Regions from separate parts of the Paenibacillus sp. J31R34 genome, predicted to be linked through region 1. Evidence: riboswitches for the same ligand, from Rfam matches in the RefSeq annotation. Region 1 holds a riboswitch; each other region holds the start of a gene.
The links. Region 1 has a riboswitch for cobalamin ahead of metE (5-methyltetrahydropteroyltriglutamate--homocysteine S-methyltransferase). Riboswitches for the same ligand answer to the same signal wherever they lie in the genome.
Positions count from the first base shown of each region.

Region 1 (10,060 bases):
ACTCCAAGTCTAAACCACTGTAGTCAACTACTATTTTGTAAACCAAACAATTTATTGATTATCATAACAAATCCACTCCTCCCTGTACACAAGGTAATGTTTAGGAATATTTTACTATTCAGTGGCTGCGGCGGCAGGGCGATCGATCGCCTTATCCGACTCGCCCGCATTGCGGCTTGCTTCCTCGCGGTTACTCTGCATCTCTTCAACTGATTTTGTTTTCAGACGCGCTGCTCCTTCATAGCTGCGCACCGGAATGGCAAGGCCATTTTCCAAACGTTTTTTTGCGGCAGCAATGGCCTCTCCGTATTGCGGAAGCCATTGCTCCTGAGCAACAAGCATTTCATCGACCATTTGCCAAATTTCATTTGGATTGCACACCGCTCCAACCAGAGGGTCCATCATCATCGCTTGGCGCAGCAGCTTGTCATCGCCCTGAATCGCTGCTTCTACAGCCAGACGCTGAACAGAAATGCTGACATTGCACACAGCCGCACAGCCCAGCGGCAAATCGCCAACATGCGGCATGCTGATGCCGTTGCGATCCGCGTAGCCCGGCGCTTCAATAATGGCATCATCCGGCAAATTGGAGATCACGCCATTGTTGACGACGTTGAAGTGGCCGCGGTACACCCGTCCCGTCTCCAGCCCCTCGATAATATACGAGCCATGCTCCTGACCGCGATGCTCCTTGGTGTACGCCTTAGGCTCTTCCTTCATCCAGTTCGGGAAATCGGTCTCGAACCAGTTGCGCCCTTCTGTACATACGCGCAAGTAGCCGCCCGTTTCACCGTTAATCCACGTTCCAAGATCGATCCAGTCGCGAATTTCCTCCGGACGCTTGCGGTACCAAGGCACATATTCGCTCAAATGACCGTTGGATTCCGTGCTGTAATAGCCGAAGCGGCGCATCATATCGATGCGTACTTTCTCGGTTTTGCTGTATTCCGGATGCTGTTCAAATGCCTCCAGCAGCTTGCCCGTCATATCCTCGCCATTATGTTTAATTTGCACATACCACGTTTGGTGATTGATTCCTGCACAAATAATGTCTACCTCTTCACGCGGAAGGCCAAATACTTCGGAAATTTGCGCATGTCCGCCCTGAACACCATGACATAAGCCAATCGTCCGTACACCGCCATATTTATTGCATGCCCATGTAAGCATCGCCATGGGGTTCGCATAATTCATCAGCAGGCAGTTCGGCTCCGCCACCTCGCGGATATCCTTGCAAATATTCATCATTTCGGCGATGCCCCGCTGCCCATACATAATGCCGCCTGCACAAATAGTATCGCCCACACATTGGTCTATGCCGTATTTGAGCGGGATGTCTACATCGGTCTGAAAAGCTTCCAAACCACCGACGCGAATCGTTACAAAAATGTAACGTGCATCCTTTAGCGCTTCCCGGCGATCGGTCGTAGGCTCAATTTCAATTGCTAGGCCGTTCTCATTAATATCCCGTTGGCATAGCTGGGTAACCATGTCGAGATTTTGCGGATTAATATCCTGAAAAGCGACTTTGATGTTATTAAACTCTGGAACGGTCAGCAAATCACGCAGCAATCCCCTAGTAAAACCAATACTTCCTGCTCCAATAAACGCAACTTTAAATGACATTGATTTACGCCTCCAATGGCTCGCAATATAGTAGTGAACAATACGCTAATTGTAGCACCGGCAGCGTGGAGGCGTTTGCACAATTGTAACTTCTATTTTGCTTCTTTGTATAAAATTCTAACTTTATAAGTTGAACGATTGACTAGCGCTCCACTTCCTTACGCACCGCGCGGCGATAGGCCAGCGGCGTTTCGTTCGTATATTTTTTGAAAAGGGTACTGAAATATTGGCTGCTGTTCACGCCGACATAATGGCAAATATCGCTGACCGGAATATCGGTCTGCTCCAGCAGCATTCGCCCCTTCTCCATCCGAAAGCGCATGACGTAGTCCATAACCGAGCAGCCCGTTCCCGCTTTAAATATGCGGTGGAAATACCCCGGGTGCAGCCTCACCGCCGCCGCAATATCCTTGACCTGAATGTCACGGTCATAATTTTGCTGAATAAAAGCGATGCTCTCGCCCACATAAAACTCCGATGCATCATGCGACTGGCTGGAGGCCTCCTGTGCAAGCCTGCCAATTTGAACGAGCAGCTGCGTCAGTTGAAGTGCAGTGAGAAGCTGCTCCGCGCGCCGCTTGCCGTCCAGCTCCAGCACGAGTGCCTTCAACATTTGATACACATCGCTCGGATCGTAAAGCAGCAAATAATCGTGCTGCACGGCGAACAGCGCCGCAAGCGCACGATCTGTCTCCGCCAGCCGTTTAAGGGAAGGAAGTCCCACACCAGTATGGCTAAAAATAAATTCAACATTGAGCATCCGGCATGCGGTGCCCTCCGCAACGTGAAGACGGTGAGCGACCATCGAGTCGATGACGATGAAATGCCCTTTTTCCATTGGGATGGATTTATTCGGCAGCTCTACCGTGCAATCGCCTGATATGACATACATAATTTCAACAGCGCTATGCTGATGGTAAGCCATTTCGAAGCCATTCCATTCCTTAAAATAATAGGCTACCACTCGCGGATACTGCTCGGCCTGCATTAATTGCCCCTGAAAAATACCCCTTCTTTCCACTTCATCGTCCCTCCTCTAAGTAAACACCTTCCAAGCTGCTTACAGCAGCCTGCCGTTATCTTTAGCGAACCACAGCCGCATCGTCAGCATGCTGAGCACAATTGACGTCAGCGACGACGAAGCCGACATCGCAAATACGATCAATATTTGATAGCGGACCGCCTCAATCGGGTCTGCCCCGGCGACGATCATCCCTGTCATCATGCCTGGCAGCTGCACGAGTCCGACCGTCTTCATGCCGTCCAGCGTGGGAATGAGACTGGAGCGCACCGCCCGGCGCACCGCTTGGCGAATCGCCTGCTTCGCCGTCGCTCCAAGCGCCAGCAGCGTCTCAATCTCTCCCCGCGACGCTTCAAGCTCCCGTTTCATATGGTTTAAATAGAGGCCGCATACGATCATGGAGCTGCCGATAATCATCCCACTGACCGGAATGATATACCTTGGCTCAGCCTCAATAATGCGAAGCGAGAGCAGCAAGGCGAGCGTTACCGCCTCCGTGCCTGCCAATGTAAGCGCAATGCGCAGCCGGATACCCTTAACCGGCATGGCGCGGGAGCCGGCATTCCATGACGCAACCGTAATCATTGAAATAATAATAAGCACAATAAAAATCGGATGATTCGTCTCAAAAATAAAATGCAGCAAAAAACCGATAAACAGCAGCTGCACAGCGGAGCGAAGCGTACCTGTAATAATCTCCTTCTCCAGGCCGAGCTTTTGCTTCATTGAGATAAATGTCGTAATGGCGACAAATACCAGCGTGCAGGCGAGCGCAATATTATTCATGCGGGTCTTCCCCCTGCTCCGGCGCATGCTGACTATGTAAAAAGCTGCGCGCCTGCTCTGACCCGGGATTTGTGAAAAAAGCTTCCGTAGCGCTTTGCTCCAGCAGCCTGCCCTCCGCCATAAACCAGATACGCCCGCTTATTTGCCGTGCCTGCTCTAGATCATGAGTAATCCAGATGAATGCCGTGCCTTCCTTCGAGCACCATTCGCTTAGAAACTGCTCTACCTGCCGCTTGCTCTTCGGATCAAGCGATGAAGTCGTCTCATCCAGCAGCAGCAGCGGGGAACGGAGCACTAATGCCCGTGCAAGGGCTGTCCTTTGTTTTTCCCCGCCAGACAAGCTTTCCGCCTCTTTGCTCCATTCGATATGCCCAAGGCCGACGCCTTCCATACAGCGCCTCGCCAGCGCGTCATCGAACGGCTTCCCTTGCAGCTCGCTTACCGTGCGCAAGTTGTGCTCGACCGATCCCGGCAGCATGACCGGCGTCTGAGCAACGTAACACACGATGCGCCGCCACTCCTCGGGCTTCCACTCGATGCTTGTCCGTCCTTTCAGCAATAGCGTTCCCGCATCCAGCTCACCAAGCAGCGACACGATTCGCAGCAGCGTGCTTTTGCCCTGACCGGATGTGCCCAGCAGCGCAATACGCTCCCCGGCCTGCACCTGTGCTGTAATCCCTTCAAAAATCCATTCGGGATGTTTTCTATATTTTGATACGTTATCCAATGTTAATAAGGGGGCCACCGAGCTCTCTCCTTCATCCATAACCTGCATTTCACCATTATACTCTGCTCCCCGTCTGCTCGAAAGAGGACAGCCTGACGACGATTGGGAGCAGCAGCCGTACTGTATCCGCACTCATAGGCAATTGTGTCTTTTTCGCGACTACCCTTCGGCTAATGTGGCAAGAAACGGAGGTTTTTTAGTTGACAACAATGGGGGTCGCATGCAATGATAATGATAATTGTTATCAGTAATGAATTTAAACATAAAGATGAGGTGTTGAGCCATGGCATTTCAGCAACCATATAGCATTCTGATTGTTGATGATGAGGAGCATATCCGCAAGCTGCTCAAGTTATTTTTGAAAAAAGAAGGCTGGATCGTCGAAGAAGCCTCCGACGGCATCAACGGCTTGTTTAAGGCGATGCAATACAATTATTCAATGATTTTGCTGGACCGCAATATGCCGGGGATGGACGGGCTTGAATTTTGCCGCGAGCTCAAGAAGAAAAAATCGACACCCGTCATTATGCTTTCCGCCTGTGGCGAAGAGGATGACCGGCTCGACGGCTTCCAAGCGGGCTCCGACGATTATGTCGTTAAGCCATTCAGCCCGCGCGAGCTGATGTACCGCATTAAGGCGATCATTCGCCGCACCTCGGAGTTTGCTTATCGCGCCTTGCAGCGCAAGCAGACACCTGATCTTACGCTGCCAGGACTCGTGTTCGATTATGATTCGAGGCAAGTGATTGCCGGAAACAGCAAGGTAAAGCTGACGTTCCGCGAATATGAGCTGCTCAGGTTTATGGCAGCCAACATCAATCAGCCCATTTCCCGCGAGGATTTAATGCGGCGAATTTGGGGCTATCAATCGCTCGGCGATTACCGGACGATTGATACCCATGTAAAGCGGATCAGAGAAAAGCTGAACCGCGTCCACCCCGAATCTGCCTCCTTGATTCAGACGGTATGGGGCATTGGCTATTGCCTGATGAATCCCGCGGCAGAGACCATTTAGGCGGGCGGCTGCAGCAGGCAGAATTGCATTACCTGTCTATATTGGCCTGTTTTCCTGCCTGCCATGTCCCCGCTCCCCCGGCTTTGACCATCCCCGCTTCAAATAAAGCAAAAGCTCCGCATGCGCCAATCAGCGCAAGCGGAGCTTTTTTAATATTCATACCCTATGAACAACGATACGAATCGTCCTGATCATTACAATTACTTCATTACTTAGCCAGTTGCTCCCGTACTTGTTCCGTCGCTTGAATCATATTGCGCAGCGATGCAACTGTCTCATCTACACCACGAGTCTTAAGTCCGCAGTCCGGGTTAATCCAGAACAATTCTGGCTCAAGCACGTTCAGGGCGCGTTTGATCATCGATGTCATTTCCTCTACTTCCGGCACGCGCGGGCTGTGAATGTCGTATACGCCAAGGCCAATACCCAGCTCATACGTGTGCTCCTCGAAGCTGTGAATCAGCTCGCCGTGGCTGCGGGATGTTTCAATGGAGATAACATCGGCATCGAGCGCGCGAATGGAATCAATAATGTCATGGAATTCACAATAGCACATATGCGTGTGAATTTGCGTCGTATCCTTAACGTCAGAAGTGGACAAGCGGAAGGAAAGCACCGCCCAGTTCAAATATTGCTCCCAATCTTCACGTTTAAGCGGCAAGCCTTCGCGAAGGGCAGGCTCATCCACCTGAATCATTTCAATGCCTGCTTCCTCCAGCGCCTTCACTTCTTCTGCCAGGGCAAGTGCGATTTGGTAAGCAACCTGCTCGCGAGTCAAATCGCTGCGGACAAACGACCAGTTCAAAATCGTAATCGGGCCTGTCAGCATGCCTTTCACCGGCTTAGAAGTCAGCGACTGGGCATAAACGGTTTCTTCGACAGTCATCGGCTTGCTGAACTGCACATCGCCGTAAATGACTGGTGGTTTTACACAGCGCGAGCCATAGGATTGCACCCAGCCATTTTTCGTGAAAGCAAAGCCTTCCAGCTTCTCTCCAAAAAACTCAACCATATCCGTACGCTCAAATTCCCCATGAACGAGCACATCAAGGCCAATCTCTTCCTGCAGCTTGATCCAATGCTGAATCTGCTCCTTAATGAATACGCGGTACTGCTCCTCGCCCAAATCACCACGGCGCCATTGCTGCCTTGCTTGGCGTACTTCCGCCGTTTGCGGGAAGCTGCCGATTGTCGTTGTCGGCAGGAAAGGCAGCTGCCAGCGTTCCTTCTGGCTCACTTGGCGCTCTGCAAATACCGCTTTGCGCTCCGACGGCTGTGCATCGATGCTCGCTACAGCGGCATGAACGCTTGCACGGCCACGGGACGGCGATGCGGCAAGTGCAGCCAAAGCGGCTGCATTGCGATCAAACGCCTCTTTTACCGCTGCTTCTCCTTCATTCAGCGCAGTTGCAAGAACGGCAATTTCCTCCAGCTTCTCATTGGCATACGCCAGTGCGCCTGCAAGCTCTGCTGGCAGTGCCGTTTCAAGAGCCGCCGATACAGGTACATGCAGCAGGCTGCAAGAGGAGCTTACAATTAGGCGGTCGTTTGGCACGACTTTAGCAATGCGGGCAAGCAGCGCTTTGCGCTCCTGAAGATCCGCCCGCCAAATGTTGCGGCCATCAATTACACCTGCACCCAGAACTTTATCCTGCGGGAAGCCGATCGACTCAAGCTGCTGCAGGTTCTTTTCAGCGCCGGCTGTGAAGTCCAGGCCTAAGCCCTGTACAGGCAAAGCCGCGATTGCAGCAAAATGCTGAACCGATTCGAAATACGTTTGCAGCAGCAAATTGAGCTTAGGTGCCGCTTCATGAAGCTGTGCATAAATGCTTTGAACAAGCGCCAAATCTGCATCAGAAACATCTGTTACGAGCGAAGGCTCGTCAATTTGTACCCATTGCACGCCTTCTTGCTCCAGCTCGCGCAGCACCTGTGCATACAGCGGCACATACTGGGCAGCAACCGTAGCAAGCTCAGAAGCGGCATAACCTTTAGAAAGCTTGAGGAATGTATAAGGTCCAACAATGACTGGTTTGCCTTCGATGCCCAGCTTTTCCTTTGCCTCGCGGTAAGCGATCAATGGACGGTTCTCGGTCAGAGCCGGCGTAATGCCCTTCAGCTCAGGAACAATGTAGTGATAGTTCGTATTGAACCATTTCGTCATCTCGGATGCCGACGCCGTTTTATTGCCTCTCGCCATGGCGTAATAGGTCGTTACCGATACAGGGCCGCCTGTGTAACCAAAGCGCTCAGGCACGACGCCAAACATAGCCGCTGTATCAAGGATATGGTCATAATACGAAAAATCATTTACCGGAATGAGATCAATTCCGGCCTGTTTTTGCAATTGCAGATGGTTTAGACGAATCGTCTCCAGCTGCTTCAAGAAATCCGCTTCCGCAAGCTTGCCGCTCCAGAACGCCTCCAGCGCTTTTTTCCATTCTCTGTTTTCACCGATACGCGGATATCCCAAACTGCTGCTTTTTACTTGACTCATTTTTATTGCCTCCTGTTTTTCATTATTCACCCTAGTGGATGGAAGTTATAATTCTTTGTTATTTCATCAACAAACTCAGATATATACTTATGGCATTGCGAGCGAATTTCTTCGCGGCGGCCTTTCCCTATACATCCGATTTGCTGCCAGCCAGAAACGATTAAATACAAAAAGGGACGTCCTACCCTGTACAGAAATGTGGGTAAAGACGCCCCTCGTTTCAACAAACGATGGCTGCCATCTTTAACACCTCCCTATCTCCCGTAGGTAATGCAGTGTATAGAATAAGGCAGGTCTCCTGGCTCCAGCATCATCATCGCTGCGCTCGCCTTCCCGGCATCATGCCAGTGGCTTTATTGTGCAGAACTCCGCTGTTACAGTGGCGGGACCGCGCCGGTGTTGCACCGGACTTCCCTTTTAAGCTCAAGACGTTACGCAAGAGCACCTTATTCCTCGCTATTTAGTTGGTCAATCTTTATTTATACAAGGTGAAACGGTTGTCGCGTCCTTTGGCGGCGCAGCTCGTTTCAGTCCGAGAAATATAGAGAAAGGATGGAAAAATCATATCCTTTCCTACTATTTCAAGCAACATGTATAACTATACACACTTTCGTGTTTTTATACAACAAAAGATTTTACAGCCGCTTTAAATTGTTCGAGCGTGCGCGGCGGCGGCTGTGTTCCCCTCAGCTTGGACGGCAGAGCCTCCCATGCTTCCAGCACCATTGGCAGCGTGAGTCCAAGGCTTCTGAGACGCTCGCCTTCGCGAAATACCGTCTCCGGCGTACCCTCCAATATACAGCGGCCCTCATTCATAATAAAAATCCAGTCCGCCCAAGCATAGGCCATATTCATGTCATGCGTGGCCATAACCGGAGTTATGCCGCTCGCATGAATGCGGTCCAGCTCAGCCATCAGCCGCTGCTCCGATATCGGATCGAGATAAGCAGCCGGCTCATCAAGCAGTACCAGCTCCGGCTCCAGCGCCAGCACGCCGGCAAGAGCGACACGCTTCTTTTGCCCCAGGCTGAGATGATGCAGCGGCTTATGCGCCAGTTCCTGCAAGTTCAGCTGCTGGATGATACGCCCCGTACGCCTGTTAATTTCCTCTTCATGAAGCCCCGCATTGCGCAGCCCATAAGAAATATCCTCATAAGCGGTATTTAAGATGAGCTGATGCTCCGGGTCCTGAAAAACAAGACCAACGCGCCGTCTCAAGCTGGCAAGCTCTCTGGGCTTATAAGAAAGCGGCTCGCCGCGCCAGCTGACATAACCGGATTGCGGACGATTAATGCCAATAAGCTGCAAAAAAAGTGTCGACTTGCCCGAGCCATTATGCCCGCACAGCGCTACCTTCTTGCTTGCTGGAATGCGCAGCTCAAGCCCGTTTAAAGCGGCCTTGTCCGTTCCGGGATATGCATAGCTTACGCTGTTCATTTCCATAATGGTTGATGTCTGATCGTTGCCTGCCAGCTTATTCACCTCCATACCGAAGCCATAGCTCTGCTGCCAGTAAAATGATTATGCCTAGCCCAGCTTCCGCCCAATATCGGAGGCGAACCGTCCGCTTTGCAGCAGGAGCAAGGCGGATCTCATTCGTAAATCCTCTTGCCATTAGCCCATTCGAAAGCCCCTTGTATCGATGCATCGTCTTGACGAAGAGCCGCACGGCAATAGCTGCCGTACCCTGCAGCTTTCCTCTAAAACCATGTTGACCGCCCCGTGCGCGCTGCGCGATCAGCATAGCCCCCGCCGTATCCAGCAGCAGAAAGATGAAGCGATACATAATGATCATGAGCTCCAGTACAATTTGCGGCATTTTCAACCGCTTCAGCACCTGCAGCAGCTCGGGAAACGGGGTAGTCAAGGTGATGAAAAACATGCAAGCCAAGCAAGCAAGAATACGCGTGAAAATAGGTCCGGCCAGACCTAAGGATGCTTCCGGCACATACAAGCTGATCGGCTCCCATGAAGCGAGCACCCAGCCTGCTTTCTCAGCTGCCAGGCTTCCTGCTGCGCTGCCACTTTTACTGCTGCTAGTGAATTCAATAAGCAGCGCTGGCAAGCTGAGAACGAACAGCAAGCAAGAGGAGAAAAGCAGCGCCATATAAAGCTTGGCAGGCACTTTCGCGTAGCCAACCGTCCACAGCATAAGCCATCCAAAAATGGCTAGCTGCACGAGCGGATGAGCGAGATAGGCAAGCAGCAGAAGCAGGGCTGCAAGCCCGCATTTCCAAAAGGCGGATAAATCCCGCAGGCGATTGGAATAAGAAATCGTATCAATCCATTTCATCATTGCTGCTTTGTTTTCTCCGACTTCCCTTTAAATAGGCCAATCACATAGCCGATAATGCCAGCGCCTATCGCAGCTTGCAGCGCGAACAGCAT
Region 1 covers NZ_JBXENU010000005.1:403,041-413,100, reverse strand. The annotation lists gene AC50YG_RS16795 (alpha-glucosidase/alpha-galactosidase) at 115-1,626, opposite strand; gene AC50YG_RS16790 (AraC family transcriptional regulator) at 1,769-2,647, opposite strand; gene AC50YG_RS16785 (ABC transporter permease) at 2,687-3,433, opposite strand; gene AC50YG_RS16780 (ABC transporter ATP-binding protein) at 3,426-4,178, opposite strand; gene AC50YG_RS16775 (response regulator transcription factor) at 4,444-5,175, shown strand; gene AC50YG_RS16770 (hypothetical protein) at 5,204-5,335, opposite strand; gene metE (5-methyltetrahydropteroyltriglutamate--homocysteine S-methyltransferase) at 5,384-7,672, opposite strand; cobalamin riboswitch at 7,944-8,136, opposite strand; gene AC50YG_RS16760 (energy-coupling factor ABC transporter ATP-binding protein) at 8,291-9,160, opposite strand; gene cbiQ (cobalt ECF transporter T component CbiQ) at 9,147-9,968, opposite strand; gene AC50YG_RS16750 (energy-coupling factor ABC transporter substrate-binding protein) at 9,965-10,060, opposite strand, start outside.

Region 2 (10,060 bases), on a different contig from region 1:
ATTGGCTGATTTTTTCATTATTCTTTCATTATTCTTTTATTGGCCTTCTTTATAATCAAATGTAGTTGCCATTCAGTTGCAGAAACCTATCCCTATCCCGCTCATCCGACAATTATCTACTCTTCGTCATCTCACTTCAAGCGTTATAGTAAAGGAGAAATACCATGAAAAAATCAGTCTTATGTCTATTAATTGCATTATTTACGTTCGGGACTTCATTCTCGCAGATTCTACCTGTTTATGCAGCTGAGAACGATTTTACTTTTACAATCGGTTCCAATGGCGCAACGGTCACGGACTACAGGGGGACGGATCTGAATGTGGTTATTCCCGCTGAGTACGCGGGTACGACGGTAACCGAAATTGGGAGATCAGCATTTGATACATACGGTACAGGCAAGCCTAAAATTACAAGCGTCGTGATTCCGAACAACGTGAAGGTAATTCAAACGTATGGGTTCCGTTATACTGGCCTTACTTCCATAGACCTTCCAGACAGTTTGTTAACGATCGGCGCCAGCGCATTCGAGAACAATCCGCTTACAACAGTCGTTTTTCCAGATAGTGTGACGATGATCGGCAACTATTCTTTTTATATGAATAATTTGACATCGATTAAATTATCGGAAAATTTGAAGACGATTAATGGTGGGGCTTTCGACACCAATCACATTACGAAGCTTGTCATCCCGGCCAGCGTAACGAATGTCGCCAGTAGTTCATTCTATAGTAACAACTTGACAAGCATAACTGTGTTAGGTGAATCAACAACTTTTGGGACAGGTGTATTTGCAAGTAATCCGAGCAATCTGAAAATATTCGGAATTGCGAATTCTCCCGTAGCTGCTTATGCGTCGAGCAACGGACATACATTTGTGGACGGAACGGCGTTATTTCAAGCGGTCTCTAGCGCCAAGTCGCTGTTAAAAAGTTATGTGGTAGGCACCAGCGTAGGACAAGTTTCGGCCAATGCCTATAACGACTTATCGGCAGACTATGACGCAGCCATGCTTTTTATCGACGGAATCGGGAATGCCACCATCGCCTCCGACCTGGCTAACGCCGCAACTCCTCTGACCACTTCAATCGCGGCATTCAATGCGCAAATTGTCCAGGCAGGCAATCCCGCGGCGTTGACAGCGGCTATCGCGAAGGCACAGCAGGCGTTGACGGATCATCCGCAAGGGGAGAATGTGGGGCAGACGTCAGCGGGAACGCGCACCGCACTGCAGTCCGCAACCAATGCGGCGCAGCAGATTCTTGATAACGCGGGCAATTACATTCAGGATCAACTGGATACTGCCGTTAATCAGTTAGATTCAGCGGTTCAAGTCTTTAATGCCACTGTTATACAAGCGGGTATTCCGACGGCGCTGGACACGGCGATCACGGCGGCGCAGCAGGCGTTGACGGATCATCCGCAAGGGGAGAACGTGGGGCAGGTGTCAGCGGGAACGCGCACCGCACTGCAGTCCGCATCCAATGCGGCGCAGCAGATTTTTGATAACGCAGGCAATTACACGCAGGATCAACTGGATACTGCCGTTAATCAGTTAGATTCAGCGGTTCAAGTCTTTAATGCCGCCGTTCTTCAAGCGGGCATTCCGACGGCGCTGGGCGTGGTGATCACGGCGGCGCAGCAGGCGTTGACGGATCATCCAGAAGGTACGGATGTAGGGCAGACTTCGGCAGGAACGCGCATCGTGCTCGAAACTGCGATGGATGCGGCGCAGCAGATTCTCGATAACGCGGGCAATTACACACAGGATCAACTGGATACGGCAGTTAACCAATTAAATTCAGCGGTTCAAGTCTTTAATGCTGCTGTTATACAAGCGGGCATTCCAACGGCGCTGGACGCGGCAATCACGGCGGCGCAGCAGGCGTTGACGAATCATCCAGAAGGTACGGATGTAGGGCAGACTTCGGCAGGAACTCGCACCGCACTGCAGTCCGCAACCAATGCGGCGCAGCAGATTCTTGATAACGCGGGCAATTACACGCAGGATCAACTGGATACGGCAGTTAACCAATTAAATTCAGCGGTTCAAGTCTTTAATGCTGCTGCTATACAAGCGGGCATTCCAACGGCGCTGGACGCGGCAATCACGGCGGCGCAGCAGGCGTTAACGGATCATCCGCAAGGGGAGAACGTGGGGCAGGTGTCAGCGGGAACGCGCACCGCGCTGGAAACTGCGATGGATGCGGCGCAGCAGATTCTTGATAACGCGGGCAATTACACGCAGGATCAACTGGATACTGCAGTTAACCAGTTAAATGCAGCGGTTCAAGTCTTCAATGCCGCTATTATACAAGCGGGTGTTCCAACGGCACTAGGGGCGGCGATCACGGCGGCGCAGCAGGCGTTGACGGATCATCCACAAGGGGTGAACGTGGGGGAGGCGTCAGCGGGAAGTCGCACCGCACTGCAATCCGCAACCAATGCGGCGCAGCAGATTCTCGATAACGCAGGCAATTATACGCAGGATCAACTGGATACTGCGGTTAACCAGTTAAATGCAGCGGTTCAAGTCTTTAATGATGCTGTAATACAAGCGGGTGTTCCAACGGCGCTGGGTGCGGCGATCACAGCGGCGCAGCAGGCGTTAACGAATCATCCGCAAGGAACAGATGTAGGGCAGACTTCGGCAGGAGACCGTACCGTGCTGGAGAATGCGATAGATGAGGCGCAGCAGGTTCTCGATAACGCAGGCAATTACACGCAGGATCAACTGGATAATGCCGCTAATCAGTTAAATGCAGCGGTTCAAGTCTTCAATGCCGCTGTAATACAAGCGGGCATCCCGACGGCGCTGGGTGCGGCGATCACAGCGGCGCAGCAGGCGTTAACGGATCATCCGCAAGGAACAGATGTAGGGCAGACCTCGGGAGGAACTCGCACCGTGCTGGAGAATGCGATAGATGAGGCGCAGCAGATTCTCGATGACGCAGGCAATTACACGCAGGATCAACTGAATACTGCCGTAAACCAGTTAAATACAGCGGTTCAAGTCTTAAATGCCGCTGTTATACAAGCAGGTATTCCAACGGCGCTAGATGCCGCGATCACGGCGGCGCAGCAGGCGTTGACGGATCATCCGCAAGGTGCAGATGTAGGGCAGACTTCGGCAGGAGACCGCACCGTGCTGGAAACTGCGATGGATGCAGCGCAGCAGGTTCTCGATAAAGCAGGCAATTACACACAGGATCAACTGGATACGGCCGTAAACCAGTTAAATGCAGCGGTTCAAGTCTTTAATGCCGCTGTTATACAAGCGGGTATTCCGACGGCGCTGGATGCGGCGATCACGGCGGCGCAGCAGGCGTTGACGGATCATCCAGAAGGTACGGATGTAGGGCAGACTTCGGCAGGAGACCGCGCTGCCCTGCAGACCGTGATAGATGCAGCGCAGGCTATTGCCGACGATGCGGAAAATCAATCTCAGACTCGTTTGGATGAAGCTACTGTCAGTTTGAACGACGCTATGGCGGTATTTGAAGCTGCTTGGGTAGGGATGGTGCTAACCGCATCGGCCAATGATTTGTACGGAACGAGCGACACGCTTCGCTTTACGGTATTTTACGGATATGAAGTAACCGTGATAGGGACACCGGTCGTTCCGATCATGGTTGGAGACAATTCCGCCACTCAGACGGTATATGCCCCATATATGGGAGCGCGCGGCGAGGCAGTGACAAAGCTTACTTTCGAATTCGAAGTTCCTGCTGGGTTCGCGGATGTTGACGGAATTGAAGTTGCTGCATCATTAGAGCTCCCGAACGGTGCAAGCATCGTTCGCACCTCCAGCGGACGCCCGGCTTCGCTAACTTACGTAGCACCGGACGCGAACGGAATACGTATCGTGGCGATACCGCCCGAAGTTGCCCTGACGGTTGCACCGAACGGATCGGAACGTAAAGCGATCAGTGTGATTGCAAGCGTGTACGGCGGAGCTGCGGGAAATGCGCTGACGCAGCTCCGTTGGCTGCCTGGAAGTCTTAGTGGGGTTGATTTTGCCGGTGGAACGAAAGGAACCGATATTTTGGCCACACCTCAATTCACCATTACTGCCAACGGCGACTATACCGTTTATGCCCTAGACGAAGCAGGCAATGAAGCAGTGAAAACCATCACTGTTACTGGGATCTCAACCACGTCTTCGTCGGATAACGGCAATCGACCTGTCACATCGGGGACGACTGTGAAGTTAGATTCGAATGGCGGGATTACAATTCTTGTCGATCCATCCGACATCAAACAAGTCAAGCGTTCGGACGGCACGGTGATCGAGCAAGTCATCCTCCCTGAACGGACGAGGGAGCAAGTGCTGGAACTCCTGAAAGATGCGATGGAACCGTTTGTCAGCATTATAATCGGCAATCGGGAGCAAGCGGTACAGGCACAGTTTCAAGCTGACTGGATCGCGGATATGGTGAAAGCTAATTCTAATACAATTATCGAGGTGAGGTTGAACGATTCTAGCTACCAATTGCGGTTAAGTGCGATCGACCTGATCGGCTTGGCGGAGCGTCTCGACGCGGAAATATCGAATTTGACCGTGAACATCATACAGGTGCTGGCCGGCGAGCATATTCGACAAGAGATCAATCGGATCGGCGTTTCCCAAGGTTTTACTGTTTTCGCCGACGTCATTGACTACAAGGTGTTGGTCGAAGCAAACGGGCAAATGTTGGAGGTGCACGACTATGGCGGATCATACTCGATCCGGACCATTAAGTTGGACCAAGAGAACACAAACGGTAACCTGGTTGCCGTTCAGTATATCCCGGAAAACGGAACCGTCGTTTTTGTTCCGGCAAAGATGGAAACCGGTCCAGACGGCACTAACGAAGCGATTCTGAACGTGCCGCATAACAGCTTGTACACAGTCGTAAATGTGCAAGCCCGAACGTTCGCCGATTTAACCGGACACTGGGCGAAAGCGGATGTGGAGCATCTGGCGTCCAAGCTGCTGGTGAACGGCGTGGCGGCCGACCGTTTTGACTCAGAAGGAACCATTACACGAGCGGAATTCTCAGCCTTGCTCGTTCGTGCGCTAGGGCTATCCGTGAAGGAGAGCGAGGGCGGTGATCGTTTTGCGGATGTCCCTGCATCCGCATGGTATGCATCTGCAGTAAATGCGGCAGTGGCTAGCGGGCTGGTTAGCGGCATCGGTGCCGGCCGTTTTGCGCCTAACGATCCAATTACCCGCGAGCAAATGGCCGTTGTGATTGCTGGTGCCTTAACCTTCACCAGCCATGGAACCAGTAGCGATGGGCAAAAGGGAGGCCATCTGGATGCTTTCACGGATCGAGACTCCATTTCTTCATGGGCGCAAGCTGCGGTAGTCCGAGCATCGGAAGACGGCATTATGAAAGGAATGGAAGACGGACGCTTTGCCCCGAGGGAGAATGTAACGAGGGCGCAGGCAGCGGTTATACTGAAAAGGTTCCTGCAATATGTACATTTTATCGATTAAATCAAGCAAAGAGATCAATTCAAAATGAATCGAAATACTCATTCATAGAATCATCTGTATAACGATAGTGAAGGAGCTTGCCTCGTGGCAGCTCCTTTTTGTCGTACAAGTAACTGGCAGATAAGTGTGAAATATCGGTTGACAAGAAAATGGTCTAAATGAAATCCACGAAATCATGGGGCTGTTTTTGTCTCATTTGATCTTATAGCCCACATAAATGATGGACAAGCTTATTCATAAGACGAAATGCAACCGTTTGGACGCTTATGCCGTATAAATAGTGCTCTGTGCCATACAGGCGGAAAGGAAGAGATTAAACATGACCATTCGTTCAGGAAAAAGCATACTTTTAATCATTGGAATGTTATTATTAGGAGGATGCTCGTTGTTCGAGGATGCCAAGCAGGCGGTCAATTCCGTATCGAGCTCGGCCGACTATGTGACGGGGGCGGCTTCGTACATGCAGACGCTGACAAGCTTCAGCGAGCAGGCGACGCAGCTTGCGGAGCAAGCCGTAAACGATGCGAGTGCACGCGCCGATTATAAGGAGCAGCTGGTAGCTGTGCAGGACTCGATCAAGCAGTTTGGCGAGCTGCAAGCGCCGGATTTTGCCAAGGATGTCCATCAGACCGTGGTCGATTATAATTTGAAGCTGCAGGAAAGCATTGATGCGGTGCTGAAGCAGATCGAAGACGGCAAAGCATTGGTTGACGCAACGGAAATTCCAAATACGATTAACAAAATCAACGAGCTGTTAAATCAAGTAAATCAACTTCAGCAGCTGGTGTCGTAACGGTAAAGAGAGGAAGAATGAAAGATGAAAGTAAATATTTTGCATGCTAGCATGACGAACTCTAAGGAATCTGGTTTCGTGGGCAAGGTTCATTTTGAAGTAGAGGGCCAGACGAACCAATACGAAATTGCCCTTCACAGCCGCAAGGCGACTGAGTGGGGCTACGGTTTATTTTTTCTGAATGAATCGGGCAAGGAAGAAGATCTTTTAGCGGTCGAGGATGAGCTGGAAGAGGATGATGAGCTGTTTGATTCCCTCGTGAAAGCGGCTTGGGAAACACTGGAGAAGAAATAAACCTTTACGCGTATATGGCTGAAGCCGTCCTCTGACGGCAAAGCTGCCGTTTCGAGGGTGCAATATAAGCCCATTTATAAGTGCAAAACTTATAAATTCTTATATTTTGAAAAATAGAGCTGGCGCAAGCCTGGACATGCAGTCCATGCTTGCGCTGGCTCTATTTACGTCTAGGCTGATGGCATAAACGCACTTGTCGATCATACAATCTAATGTTATCATTAAGATTACAATTTAATAGGAAGGGAATAAGTGTCAGCAGGCGCTCAAGGCGCCCAAGTTGACTTAATAGGGAAGTCGGTGAGAGACCGGCGCGGACCCGCCACTGTATGAAGCGACTGACGCTTCAAAGCCAGGAGACCTGCTTATTTCAACGACACTGTAAACCTACGTGGATATTAGGAAGGTGTTAGAGATTGGATGGCCCTTCGCTGTCTGCGTTTAACAAGGACATTGGTCTTTTCAAGCATTTCTAACACATAGCGTTAGAGGTGCTTTTTTTGTTGGATAGAAATTGTAAATTGCTACATAGAAGGAGTTGGGCATCAATGAGTGAAGCAGGCGTCGGCAAGCTGTTAATTATCGGATTCGGCCCAGGGAGCTTCGAGCATATTACGAAACGCGCCCGTGAAGCGATTCAGGAGAGCGATATAGTCATCGGCTATAACACGTATGTGGACTTGATTCGGGAGCTAATCAGCGATCAGGCGATTGTGCGGACAGGGATGACGGAGGAGGTCAGCCGGGCGCAGGAAGCGGTGCGCCAGGCGGAGAACGGCAAGAAGGTTGCCGTTATATCAAGCGGCGATGCGGGCGTGTACGGTATGGCAGGACTCGTGTATGAGGTGCTGATTGAGAAGGGCTGGAAGCGTAATGGCGGGGTAGAGGTTGAAGTCATTCCCGGCATTTCCGCCATTAACTCGACAGCGTCCCTGCTCGGCGCACCGATTATGCACGATGCTTGCACGATCAGCCTAAGCGATCATTTGACCCCTTGGGAGCTGATAGCGCGCAGAGTAGAAGCGGCAGGACAAGCGGATTTCGTCATTGCGCTTTATAACCCGCGCAGCGGCAGAAGAACACGGCAAATCGTGGAGACGCAGCGTATTTTGCTCAAATACCGTTCGCCAGATACGCCGGTTGGCATTGTGAAAAGCGCGTATCGCGACCGTGAGGATATTGTCGTGACGACGCTTGCCCGTATGCTTGATCATGATATCGGCATGCTGACAACGGTCGTTATTGGCAACTCCACAACCGTTAATTATGATGGGCTGATGATTACGCCGCGTGGCTATCAGCGCAAATATACGCTGGGTGAAGGCGCGCAGCCTTTGAAGCCTCACCAGCGTCTGCAAGAGAAGAATGAGCCGTGGGCACTTCATACGGCAGGAATGCCGGAGCTCTCAGGTGATGGAGACTATCCTGAGGATGAATATGATAGGGCGGACTCTTTGGTGGAGCGGGAAGAGCCGCAAATGGCGGTGCCAGACCAGCCGAGAAATGAAAATGGGCAAGGCGGCGGCGTAGCCGTAGCCATAGCACCTCCAGTCGCACCCGTGAAGCCTGCTCCAGCTCCGGTTGATAAAGCTGCTTCATCGAAGGTGGAGTCAGCCGCGATGCCAGCTGTCTCGCCACTTCATTTGGCGATGGAAGCAGTACTGCTTAATGATCGCAGCAAGGGTATAGAGCCTAGTGCGGCATATGTGGAAGCTGCGAGCCGATTGCCTGTATTTACGCAGCAATCGGTTTTGGAGTTCGCCGTAAGCCCGGGTGTAGCGACGAAGAACTTTACTCCCCAGCAGTTGGTGGCACTGGCGCAGGCGGTTGGCGAGAAGGGCTCGATTGAATATACACCGCATCATCATCTGCTTGTGCGGATTCCGACGTCTGATCCAGAAAGCGTTACGGCAAAGCTGCGTGCGGATGGCCTCAGTCTGGCGCCGATCGGTGATGTTTTGCAACTGAAGGCTTGCGATTTTTGCAATCTGGAGAAGGCGGAATCGGTTCCATATGCCGATGAACTGCAAGAGAAGATCGGCGGCATGGCCATGCCGAAGGAGCTGCGTGTCGGGTTCAATGGCTGCGGCATGGCTTGTTATGGCGCAGTTAACGAGGATATCGGCATCGTGTATCGCCGTGGCAAATTTGATTTGTTCCTCGGCGGCAAAACCGTCGGCCGCAATGCACATGCGGCGCAGCCGGTTGCCGAAGGCATTGCAGCCGAGGAAATCGTGCCACTGATTGAACGCATTATTGCACTGTATAAATCGGAAGGCCATCCGAATGAGCGCTTTCATAAATTTTTTAAACGGATGGGTCAAATAGAAGGCTATCGCTATCAAGAGCTGCCTGTTTTTCATATCGAAGACGCATTGTGCGGAGACTAGCTACAGCAAGGGAGATGAAGGAAGATGGATGCGGTTTTATTTGTAGGGCACGGAAGCCGGGATGAGAGAGGAAATGAAGAGGTGCGCGAGTTTGTCGCCTCTGTAGCGTCAACACTGAAAGCAGATTTGGTAGAGCTGTGCTTTCTGGAGTTTGTCACGCCGACGATGAAGCAGGGCTTTGATATTTGCGTATCAAAAGGGGCGACTCGGATCGCCGTTATTCCGATTACGTTATTTTCGGCAGGGCATGCAAAGCTTCATATGCCTGCGGCAATTGATGAGGCAAAGCTGCGTTATCCAGCTATAAATATTATTTATGGACGGCCGATTGGCGTTCACGATCAAGTGCTGGAAATTTTGACCTCCCGCCTTGGCGAAGCCGCTGCGGCAGAGGAAAGCGAGCTTGCTGATACGGCTATTTTGATCGTCGGTCGGGGCAGCAGCGATGCCGATGCGAACAGTGAGCTATTTAAAATTTCCCGTTTGTTCTGGGAGCGCCTTAAAGTCAAATGGGTCGAAACCGCCTTTATTGGCGTAACGGCGCCTCTGATGGATGAAGGTGTAGAGCGCTGCCTCAAGCTGGGCGCGCGTAAAGTTATTATATTGCCGTACTTCCTGTTTACCGGCGTTTTAATTAAACGGATGGAAGCAGCGATGGAGCAATATACGGCTGCTTATCCGGAAACGGAATTTGTGCTTGCGGAATATTTTGGCTTCCACCCGCTGCTTAAAGAGATTTTGAAAGATCGCGCCGCAGAAGCGCTGCAGGACGAAGTGAAGATGAACTGCGATATGTGCCAGTTCCGCCTGCAGGCGATGAAAGATCATGACCATCACCACCACCATGATCATGATCATGACCACCATGACCATCACCATCATGATCACGATCACGGGCATGATCATCATGACCATAATCATGAACACCATGCGCATGATCACGAGCATCATCATGAGGGCCATACGCATGAGCATAACCATGAGCACCATGATCACGACCATGATCACCACGACCACGAGCACCTTGAAATTGGCGAGCCTGCTGCTAATGCCAAGGAAGATGCCCCGCAGAAAAATGATCCGTCCAAGGCAGCAACGCTTGT
Region 2 covers NZ_JBXENU010000001.1:1,335,544-1,345,603, reverse strand. The annotation lists gene AC50YG_RS05430 (leucine-rich repeat protein) at 165-5,480, shown strand; gene AC50YG_RS05425 (DUF6376 family protein) at 5,866-6,273, shown strand; gene AC50YG_RS05420 (hypothetical protein) at 6,298-6,567, shown strand; cobalamin riboswitch at 6,801-6,950, shown strand; gene cobJ (precorrin-3B C(17)-methyltransferase) at 7,116-8,957, shown strand; gene AC50YG_RS05410 (sirohydrochlorin chelatase) at 8,982-10,060, shown strand, end outside.
Region 2: another riboswitch for cobalamin. It lies ahead of cobJ (precorrin-3B C(17)-methyltransferase); the one in region 1 lies ahead of metE (5-methyltetrahydropteroyltriglutamate--homocysteine S-methyltransferase).

Region 3 (10,060 bases), on a different contig from region 1:
AGCCGGACATAATTGGCCCACCTCACGATAACAATCGCAAGGATCATATTCGTAAACCCGGGTCCGAGAATGCCCACAATCGCAATCGTCAGCACAAAATCGGGAAAAGCGAGCGTGCCGTCCATCAGCCGCATGAAAAAATGATCGGTGCGTCCGCCAAAATAGCCGGTCAACAGCCCGATCGGCAAGCTAATGCATAAGCTCAATCCCAAAATAACAAAAGCAATCGAAACAGTCGTCCGAATGCCGTACAAAATACGAGATAAAATACAGCGCCCCAAATGATCGGTGCCAAAAGGGTATTCGCCGCTCGGCGACAGAAGCCGATTGGATAAATTGACCTGCAGCGGGTTATGAGGCGCGAGCCATGGGGCAAGCAAGCCCAGCAGTACGATGACTGCAAATAGGCCGATGCCAAGCAGCAGGCTTGTATTCTTTTTCTTAAAAAGGGTCCGCATAAAAAAGGGTACCTCCTAGCTTGCCCGCAGCCGCGGGTCCAAGCGCACATAAAAAACTTCAACCGCCAAATGGATCGCGACAAACAAGAAGGAGGTGAATACCACATAACCTTGAATGACCGGATAATCCCGCGCCGTTATCGCTTCAATAATATATTTGCCTACGCCGGGCCAGGAGAAGATCGTCTCAACGATCACATTCCCCCCCAGCATAAAAGCAAAGCTTGTCCCCAGCATCGATAAAATCGGCAAAAACGCATGCTTAAACACTTGGAAGATTAAAATCCTTCCCTTGGACAAGCCTCGCGCACGCGATGCCTTGACGAAATTCTGGCTGTTCATCTCGAGCATATTCGTCCGCAAAACCCGGGCATATACCGCACCAAGTCCGAGCCCAAGCGTAACCGCCGGCATTAAGAGGTGAGCAAGGCCGCCGCGTCCCATGGAAGGCAGCCAGCCAAGACGGACCGAGAAAAAATAAATCAATAAAAAACCGAGCCAAAAGGAGGGGATCGAGGCGCCAAGCAGCGCCAGCAATCGGCCCATCCGGTCAAGCAGCCCTGTTGAAAAGATTGCGGTGGCGAGGCCGATGAGGCAGGTTGCCAGCAGCATGACAAATGCACCAGCAGAGGCCAGCTCCAGTGTGGCGGGCAGCCTTTTAAGCAGTTCGCCAGCAACTGGCTCCTTGGACATATAAGATGTCCCCCACTGCCATGTAAATACATCGCCAAGCCAGCGTATATATTGGCTCCATAAGGAGTCTGTCAGCCCCATTTCCTCCCGCAGTGCGTCAATCGCCTCCTGTGAAGCCGGGATATTGTGCGTGGTCAGCAAAATTCTCGCCGGATCGCCCGGAGACACCCTCATTAAAATGAAGGTAAGCGTCGCTACGCAAAAAATGACAAGCAGCATTTGCATGGCGCGTTCGAGCCAAAAACGAAGCATACTTAGGTACACCCTTTACTTAGGTGATATCGACTTCAGCTGTCACATAATAATATTCTATCGGATGCGGAATAAAGCCCGTTACCCCTTTTTTCACGCCAAATACATTGTCGGGGTGTACGATAAACGACTGCGGCAAATCTTCATTAATAATGTCCTGAGCTTCTATCGCAAGCGCATTGCGTGCTTCTGTAGCAGACGTTTCGTTCAGCTTGTTAATAACCGTCTCAAGCGGCTTCGATACATAATGGCTGACATTCGATTCGCTAGCTGATTGATAGAAAATGTTCAAGAAATATTGCGGATCGCCCGTGTGTGCCGTCAGCATGCTGTACATAGCAAGATCCCAATCGGACTTCGCCAGCTCAGCATCAATATTTTCAACCTTGCGTATTTTCACGGTAATGCCTTCATTAAGCAGTTGGTTCTGAATAACCTCTGCCATTACGGACAGCTCTGGGCGGTGCGGGAACGTAAGGAGCGTCGCCTCGAATGGCTTGCCTTCCTTCTCCCACATGCCAGCCGCATTTTTCTGCCAGCCGCCAGCGGTCAGCAATTGCTCCGTCGTTTCTCCTGCTGCTTGCTCCGCTACTTTGCCAAATGGCAAAATTTCCGGGAACGGGCTTTTCGCTTTCGTGCCATAGCCACGCATTACCGATTCAATAATTGCCTCGCGCGGAATGGCTTGATCTACAACCTCGCGGTTTGCTTTTTCTTTAAACAAAGCAGAATTCATATTAAATAATACCATATGTGTACGAACCGATGGTGCAGATAGCACTTCCAGCTTGCTGTCCTTCTCTACCAGCTCAATGCTGTCAATCGGAATGTCCGTTGCAACATCTACTTCGCCAGCTTGCAGCGCCATCAGGCGGGTATTGCCATCGGTTACAAACTTCATTGTCACTTCCTTAAGCTTCGCCGGTTGTCCCCAATAACCATCATAACGCTCAACAACAAGCGATACGTCTTTCGTAAACTGCTTGATTTTGAAAGCTCCCGTCATGGCCGGGTAGCTGCCCGCTTCCTTCATGCTGTCGACATCAAGAATAATCGTGCTTGGATCAGCCAAGCTGGAAATGATAGCCGAGTTCGGCTGTGTTGTTATAATTTTCAGCTCATCCGGTGCAACCACTTCCATATCTTTCACCAGCAGCAAATCCTTCGCCAGATGGCTATTTTCAATGGAACGAAGCAGCGAAGCCTTCACGCTTTCTGCATCCATCTTTTTGCCGTCGTGAAACGTTACGTTGTTCTCCAGCTTGAGCGTCCACGTGTTAGCATCCTCCTGCTTCCACTCCTTCGCAAGCCAAGCGGCCGGCTGCAGCTGCTCATTCAATTTAATAAGCGTTTCCCCTGCGCCAGAGCGCATAACGTCCCAGCTGTCATCGCCATGCGGATCAACGCCTGCTGGGTTCCAGGTGTACGCCATTGTCAGTGTTTTATTTGCGGCAGAAGCATTGTTTTCCCCGGCAGCATTGGTGCCCTTCCCTGCGTTTGAGTCAGCATTCGTGCTGCATCCTGCAAGCACCAGCATCAGGCAAACGATCATCATTCCAAGTGACAAGCTAAATGGCTTCTTCGTGTTGTTCATTTTTCTTTTGTCTCCCCTTCTAGTAAGCGTAAACGGCCGAAAGCCGTCCTGTGGCGGCAAAGCTACCGTTTCGCGTAGAAATATAGAGAAAGGATAGAAAAATCATATCCTTTCCTATATTTTAAAAAAAGCATCCCCGACCCTTAAGAAAGCAGTCAGAAATGCTTTTATGATAAATAACTAAACCTTATCTGCGTCTGCTCGTCATGGAGCAGCAAATAATCGTTAGACATTTTGCAATAAATGGGCATAACCAACCACCTCCCTAAGCACCGTAGGTCAAACAGTGATGTTAAAACAGGCAGGTCTCCTGACTTGGGGCCTCCCTCTCTTCCCTTCCCGGCTAGGGCGAGCATCTGCAATTCGTCCTGCGACGAAAAGAAGCTCATCAGCCAGTGGTTCATTTGTGAGGGGAGCGCAGCTTAATGAGTTGATTAGCTGCTGCCCTATACAGTGGCGGGTCCGTGTCGGCCTTTAACCGAACTTCCCTTTTAAGCGAACTAAGGCCTATATGTCCTTGCCTTCGTGCCGCACCTATTTTCATACAATTATGAAGTTTTGCAGGCTAATCAGCCTATCTTGTCCGTAATCCACTCTTAATCTTAGGGAGGAAGTGCTGATCTGTCAACATTTTGATTTAGATAAGCTTTAGTTCCATCATAATGCACACGCCCCAGTGTCTTAAACAAGCTAAATGAAAGGTTTTTCAATATAAAACTTTCATATTTTTTCCAGTAATGATATATTGAAAATACTTCACGCATGATGAGCTTATTTATTAAGTTAGTCCAATAGATACTCTATCAAATAGAAAAGGAATGATCACATTGCCGGTGAAAATCCTTCCAGTCGAAGTAAAACAAATTATTGATTCCTATTGGTTTTACAGTGATTTTTATTCGATTATATCTCGCGTAGATTCGAAAAAAATGTGGTTTATGAATAATTATATTAATTTATTCGATATTCCCGATCCAAACCAATTATATACCTTTTTCTACAATGGTTATTATAGAGATAAAATGGTTGAGTTTTATGACTGCCCTTTTATTGATTTTCAGCGGATAGCGATAGACAGGCGAAGCTCGACTATTTTGAATAATGACCTGCTTGATTTTATTAAAGCATCGATTGACGGCGGCTACTATGTGATCGTTATGATCGACCGTTTTTATATAAAAGAATATGAAATTTCTGCGAAATCCCCACATGAAGTCATGATAAATGGGTATGATGATGCCAATAAAAAGCTATATTTTTGTGACAATAATGCCAATGGAAAATACTCAACGAATATCACCTGTGATTACGAGGCTTTTAGCAGAGCGTTTCATTTATTGGAAATCGAAGCCCATGATTTTAAACAGCATCTTTATTTATTGAAGCCTCTCGAAAATAACGACTATGCTTTTTCTCTAAAATACGTGAAAAATACGATGAAAGCCTATCTCTTATCTAGGGCACATACGGATGAATATTACAACGAAGCTACAGGCACACCCGGGCTAACCTTCGGCATTAATGTATACGACAAGGCCTCCGATTATTTAAAATATTTGGCTCAAGAGGAGGTTGTATTTGATATTAGATCGTTTCACCTGCTTTACGACCATAAGAAATGTATGACTATGCGATTAGACTACATGATTAATAACAAGCATTTGATTGATGATAATCAAATTTTGAACAGATGGAGAAAGCTGGAGGCGGCTGTGCATGCTGTAAGAAATTCCATTTTAAAATATTGGCTTACTCGAAGCTCGGACGCTTTGTACAAGCAAATGGAGCAATTGCATAAATTAAAGGAGACGGAAATGGGTTTGCTGCAGGAGGTTGTGGACCAGTTGAAGGATGGTTAATAGAAGCCATACCGTTTATGGTGACTGCATGGCTTCTCTTGACGCTTTAGGCAAAGTGAATGGTGAGCATGGACGAGTTTACTTTTTTCCACCAGAAGCTAGCAAGTCAGCCACTTCTTTCATCGTTTCTCTAATTGTAATACTGTCTGCCAGATAATATTTGTCTTGGTCGAGTAGATGTACCTTTCCATTCTTGACTGCCGGCAATCCTTGCCATAAGCCTGATTTCTGAAGCTCATTGTAGTCTTCCTCATCCTCTACAATGAGCAGTAGATGATCCCCTACATACTCTGGAAGCAGCTCCTGCGAGACGACAACCGCATTTTTCCAACGATCCATATTCATTTCTGCCTGAACCTTATCTACTGCTTTGGCTTGTAAGGCTGTCCTCACGACATACCCACCAAAGTTAGTACTCAAATAAATTCGCAGTCCGCCTTCCTCGATAAGAAGAATAGAAACCGATTCATCTCCAATGGCTTGCTTCACCTTCGCTCGCGAAACATCCCTCTCTTCCTCGTAATCTTTAATCCAACCACTCGCTAATGACTTCTTTCCCAATACATCCGCTACTTTAGGAAAAACATCATAAATTGGATCGCTGAACTTAATGTACACAATCGGAGATACTTTTTCTAATTTATCCATAATATCAGGATAAATTTCCGGATAGACAGAACTAAAAATCATTAAATCCGGTGAAAGCTCTACTATTTTCTCAACATTTGGCGGATCACCGATAGAATCAACGCCTGCCAGTGATGGTTTTATGAACGAGTTAAGAAAATCATTATCGCAAACCGCAATCGGCTGAATGCCAACCGTTATGGCCACCGAAGAAAACTCGCATACAGCAACCTTTTGCGGCAAGACTGGAATTTCCACAGCCCTCCCCATATCGTCGGTGAATATTCTTGTCCCCGCAGTCACATCGGCTTGTTCTGCGTTCAGAGCCATGTTGCTTCCTCCGTCCTCCAACGGCTTGTCTGCCATTGAACCACATGCCGCAATAACGAATAAAATGACCAGCATTCCTGCCATGTACAAGCCTCTACTGCTGCTTAACTGTTTCATTTCTTCTTATTCCCCTTCAGTCTTATAATTAATAATGATTATCATAATCGATTATAGGGCTTCCTTCTTAATAATATCCATACACTATCATGATTGCTGATGGATTGTTATGTATCTTATTCATATTCTTCTCCCTCAATTCCTACGCCTAGCAACACAGCCGCTTCTTCCATTTGCGCCATAATGGACAACGGATCATAAGCCAGCCACTGGTGTACATCAACTAGATAAATATTGCCGCTGCGCACGGCGGGGAAGGATGACCATACAGAAGACTCTTGAATGTCGGCCCATACTTGGCGAGTCTCCTCATCAGGCTGCACGACGACGATAAGGTGATCCGCCCTGAAAAAAGGCAGCTCTTCCAGAGTTATGACTGTGGAGTGATAGCTATCATTTATTTCGAATTGCTTCGCAAGCTTATAAGGTGGTGTCAAACCAAGCGAACGGTACAACGAATAGCCCATAATTTGGTTTCCATACATTTGAAGAAATTCAGCCCGAACACGGAAAACCGCAATCGTCTGCCCTTCCATCTTCCTAAACAACCTGTTTCTAAGCTCAAGAGCTCTCTCTTCATAATTCCGCAGCCATTCCTCTACCTGTCGCTCCAAACCTAAAGCACTTCCAATTGCTTTGAATTGAACATATAAAGGGTCTTTTTTGTCATCCACCTCTATAACCTTCGCTCCGCACTGACCACGCTGCAGCCAGGAAGTTGGACCTACAACAATATCGGGCTTTAATTGATCTGTTGCATCAGAGTCATAATAGGGGAATTCATCTATTCCTACATCTAGAGCATCATCAGACCAGTCCGCAAGCAGCCCTCTAAGTCCGACCATGCCTGCGCTGACACCTACAGGACGAATACCAAGCGCTCGTATATGCCCATAGTAGTCAACCGCTACAACACGCAATGGCTTTTCTTGTTTGTACGCTGAAGGTGCGACGCCCGAATTTAACTTAAAGCGGCGGCTAAAATAATAGGGATCGTCGAAGCCAACCATTCGTCCAACCTGTTTGACTGTGATGCCCGGACGCTGCAGCAGCAGCTTGGCTGCCTGTATTCGCAGTTCCGTCAAAAAGTCAACGGGAGATTGTCCCTTATATGTTTTGAATAATCTTGAATAATGCTCTGGATTTAGCCCAGCCATTTGTGCAAGTTGATTCCTCGTCAATCTATCGCCAAAATGCGCTTCCATATACAGAGCCGTTTCCTCAATTCTATCCTTTAACAATCTGTTTGTTCCTGTCGTTTTTTCACCTTTATTCATTGCAACCATGCTAACCTCCAAGTCAACGAAGCTTCTGTCAGTTGTCCAAGTAGAATGCCGCCATTTACAGTGGTTTGAGCTTTCTAATGACTTGATTATAGCATCAACCTCATGAACAGAATTAAATAAATGAAACTAAGCAGAAACGAAAATGACATGCGCTTCTCAACCGTTGTGGTCCGCAAAGAAAATGAAACAAACTGTCTTCGGTTCGATACCGAAGACAGCTTATTGGGCAGCGCTCTTGTTAATTATCTGCCAGTTGTAGACTTGACTAGGAGACAAGGTGCTTTATTACGTTTTTTAACGGCTAATCCAAGGGCTGCTGTTTTGCTTGCTCGTTCTCGAGCGAGGGGCAACGGTGCGAATAACCGCTTTTTTATTGGATTTGCGCTGCGTATTGTTTTTGCCGTTTTTTACATTGATTGTCGTTATTTCTTTTACTTCCTCATCTTCTTCGCGCTTATCCTTGCAGCCGCAATTGCATGGTTTTTGTGTCTCTACTCCAGCGGTTTGCATAGGATAATATCCGTACGGCGGGAACGGAGGAAATGCTGAAACGGGATAGCCGTTGCAGTTGTTGCCAATTGGCGATACCATTCCGCCATAGCCATAGCCTTGCGTGTTCGCTGGCGATACGGCTCCACCATAGCCGTAGCCCTGTGTTTCTGCAGGCGATACCATTCCTCCGTAACCTTGCGTGCTTGCTGGCGATACGGCTCCACCATAGCCGTAGCCTTGTGTTTCTGCAGGCGATACCATTCCGCCATAACCTTGCGTGCTTGCTGGCGATACGGCTCCACCATAGCCGTAGCCCTGCGTTTCTGCAGGCGATACCATTCCGCCATAACCTTGCGTGCTTGCTGGCGATACGGCTCCACCATAGCCGTAGCCCTGCGTTTCTGCAGGCGATACCATTCCGCCGTAACCTTGCGTCTCCGCAGGTGATACCATTCCACCATAGCCGTAGCCTTGCGTTTCTGCTGGCAATACCATTCCGCCGTAACCTTGCGACTCCGCAGGTGATACCATTCCACCATAGCCGTAGCCTTGTGTTTCTGCAGGCGATACCATTCCGCCATAACCGTAACCATGCGTCTCAGTTGGCGACACTTGACCGCCATAACCGTAGCCACCGGCGCCGATACCACCTATCGGATACATGCCTGGAGGACATGGATTATAGCCTCCTCCCTGGCTTGCAGGGCTAACCATAGTTGGCTGCTCCCAATGACCGTAACCGCCTGTTTGGGCAGGTGATACCATCGTAGGCATGCCGTAGCCACCGTATTGCGGCCAAGTAGGAGCAGTTGCAGCGGGAGATACAGTCGTAGTCGGGTAAGTCGATGAGGCTTCTACCGCAGGCGTGCCATACTGCATAAACAAGTCAACGCTTTGCTGATGATGGGAATAAACCGGGTACGTCTTTTTCTCCACTGGCTTCTCAATTGGCAGCGGTTTTGGTTTTGGCTGTGGCGCAGGTGCTGCCTCCGGCAATGTAGGCGTCACAATGGGAGCGGTTGGCGTCTTCGTTATTGGGGCAGTTGGCGTCTTCGCAATAGGAGCGGTTGGCGTTTTTTCGGTTACTGGCGCAGTCGGCGTTTTGCCAGGTATTTGCCCTGTCGGTTTTTTTCCTCCAACCCATTGCTGTACCCCTTGCATGACCGACAGCGGATGCAGGGCATGATGTCCTGCATGACCGCCGGTTCCAGCTGCAGTCATCCCTGCTCCTGTAGTCCCCGCGCCTGTAGTCGGTGTAGTCGTCATATGGCCCGCTTTTGGCACATTAACAATTTCGCCTGTCATAAGCACATTGGGATTTTTAAGTTGAGGATTCGCTTTGATCATATCGGCTAGCGGAACTCCCCATGCCTTGGACAGTTTCCACAGCGTATCCCCCTGCTTCACCACATATTGGTGCATGATGTCCATTCCACCAGTTCCATGGGATGAGGATGGGATTTTAATTTTCATGCCCACCTCAATGACGTCTGGATTCGTAATGGAAGGATTAAGCTTCAAAATCTCCTCAACCGTAACATGATGTTTCTGACCGATTAAGTAGAGGGAATCGCCTTTCTTCACTACATAAATTTTCACTTGCCGACAACCTCCTGTCACGTTCTTTAAATAACAAGCATAAATACTGCCGTGCATGTTTGCTTGCTATCAATCTTTATATCCTATGCAGCACATGGGCAGGTGTCCCCAATTTTGCAAAAAAAATAGCAAGCCGCAGCCAGCTTCCCAGAAGCTGTGCGTCTCGCTATTAGCAAAAATCAATTCCCTCGGCCTAATTCAGCCATTTAATCTATCCTTACAGCTAAGAAGAGATGCGGTAACTTGCCGCATTCCCCCTATCTGTTACCCGAGCTATTATCCTTTCGACTGCTGGAGCTGCTCATACGTAAAACTTGGATAACAGCCCAGCACGCGTACCTGACAACCGATAGCTTCAATTTCAGAAATCGCAGCTGGAAGCAGCACGGTATCAAGCGACATCTCAATGTCGATATAAAAATAGGAATTACCCAGCTTTTTCTTCGTCGGACGCGATTCAATACGCGACAGATTGATGCGGCGCCATGCGAAAGCTGACAACACCTGATGCAGCGCACCTGGATAGTCATCCGGCAAATTCACCAAAATACTCGTCTTCTTAAAATCCGACTGCCGCGCCGTATAAGGCTGCTCACCCACGAGTAAAAATCGCGTATAGTTGTTGCTGTGGTCGGTAATGCTCGCCTGCAAAATATCAAGCTCATTGTTTGCTGCCGCTCTTGACGTACCAATCGCCAGCCAGCCTGCTCCCGGATTGTCGCGTACGATACGCACCGCTTCAGATGTACTGCC
Region 3 covers NZ_JBXENU010000014.1:51,432-61,491, reverse strand. The annotation lists gene nikC (nickel transporter permease) at 1-458, opposite strand, end outside; gene nikB (nickel ABC transporter permease) at 474-1,403, opposite strand; gene AC50YG_RS28330 (ABC transporter substrate-binding protein) at 1,423-2,997, opposite strand; cobalamin riboswitch at 3,281-3,550, opposite strand; gene AC50YG_RS28325 (hypothetical protein) at 3,825-4,856, shown strand; gene AC50YG_RS28320 (ABC transporter substrate-binding protein) at 4,935-5,930, opposite strand; gene AC50YG_RS28315 (helix-turn-helix domain-containing protein) at 6,047-7,216, opposite strand; gene AC50YG_RS28310 (LysM peptidoglycan-binding domain-containing protein) at 7,511-9,307, opposite strand; gene pheA (prephenate dehydratase) at 9,584-10,060, opposite strand, start outside.
Region 3: another riboswitch for cobalamin. It lies ahead of AC50YG_RS28330 (ABC transporter substrate-binding protein); the one in region 1 lies ahead of metE (5-methyltetrahydropteroyltriglutamate--homocysteine S-methyltransferase).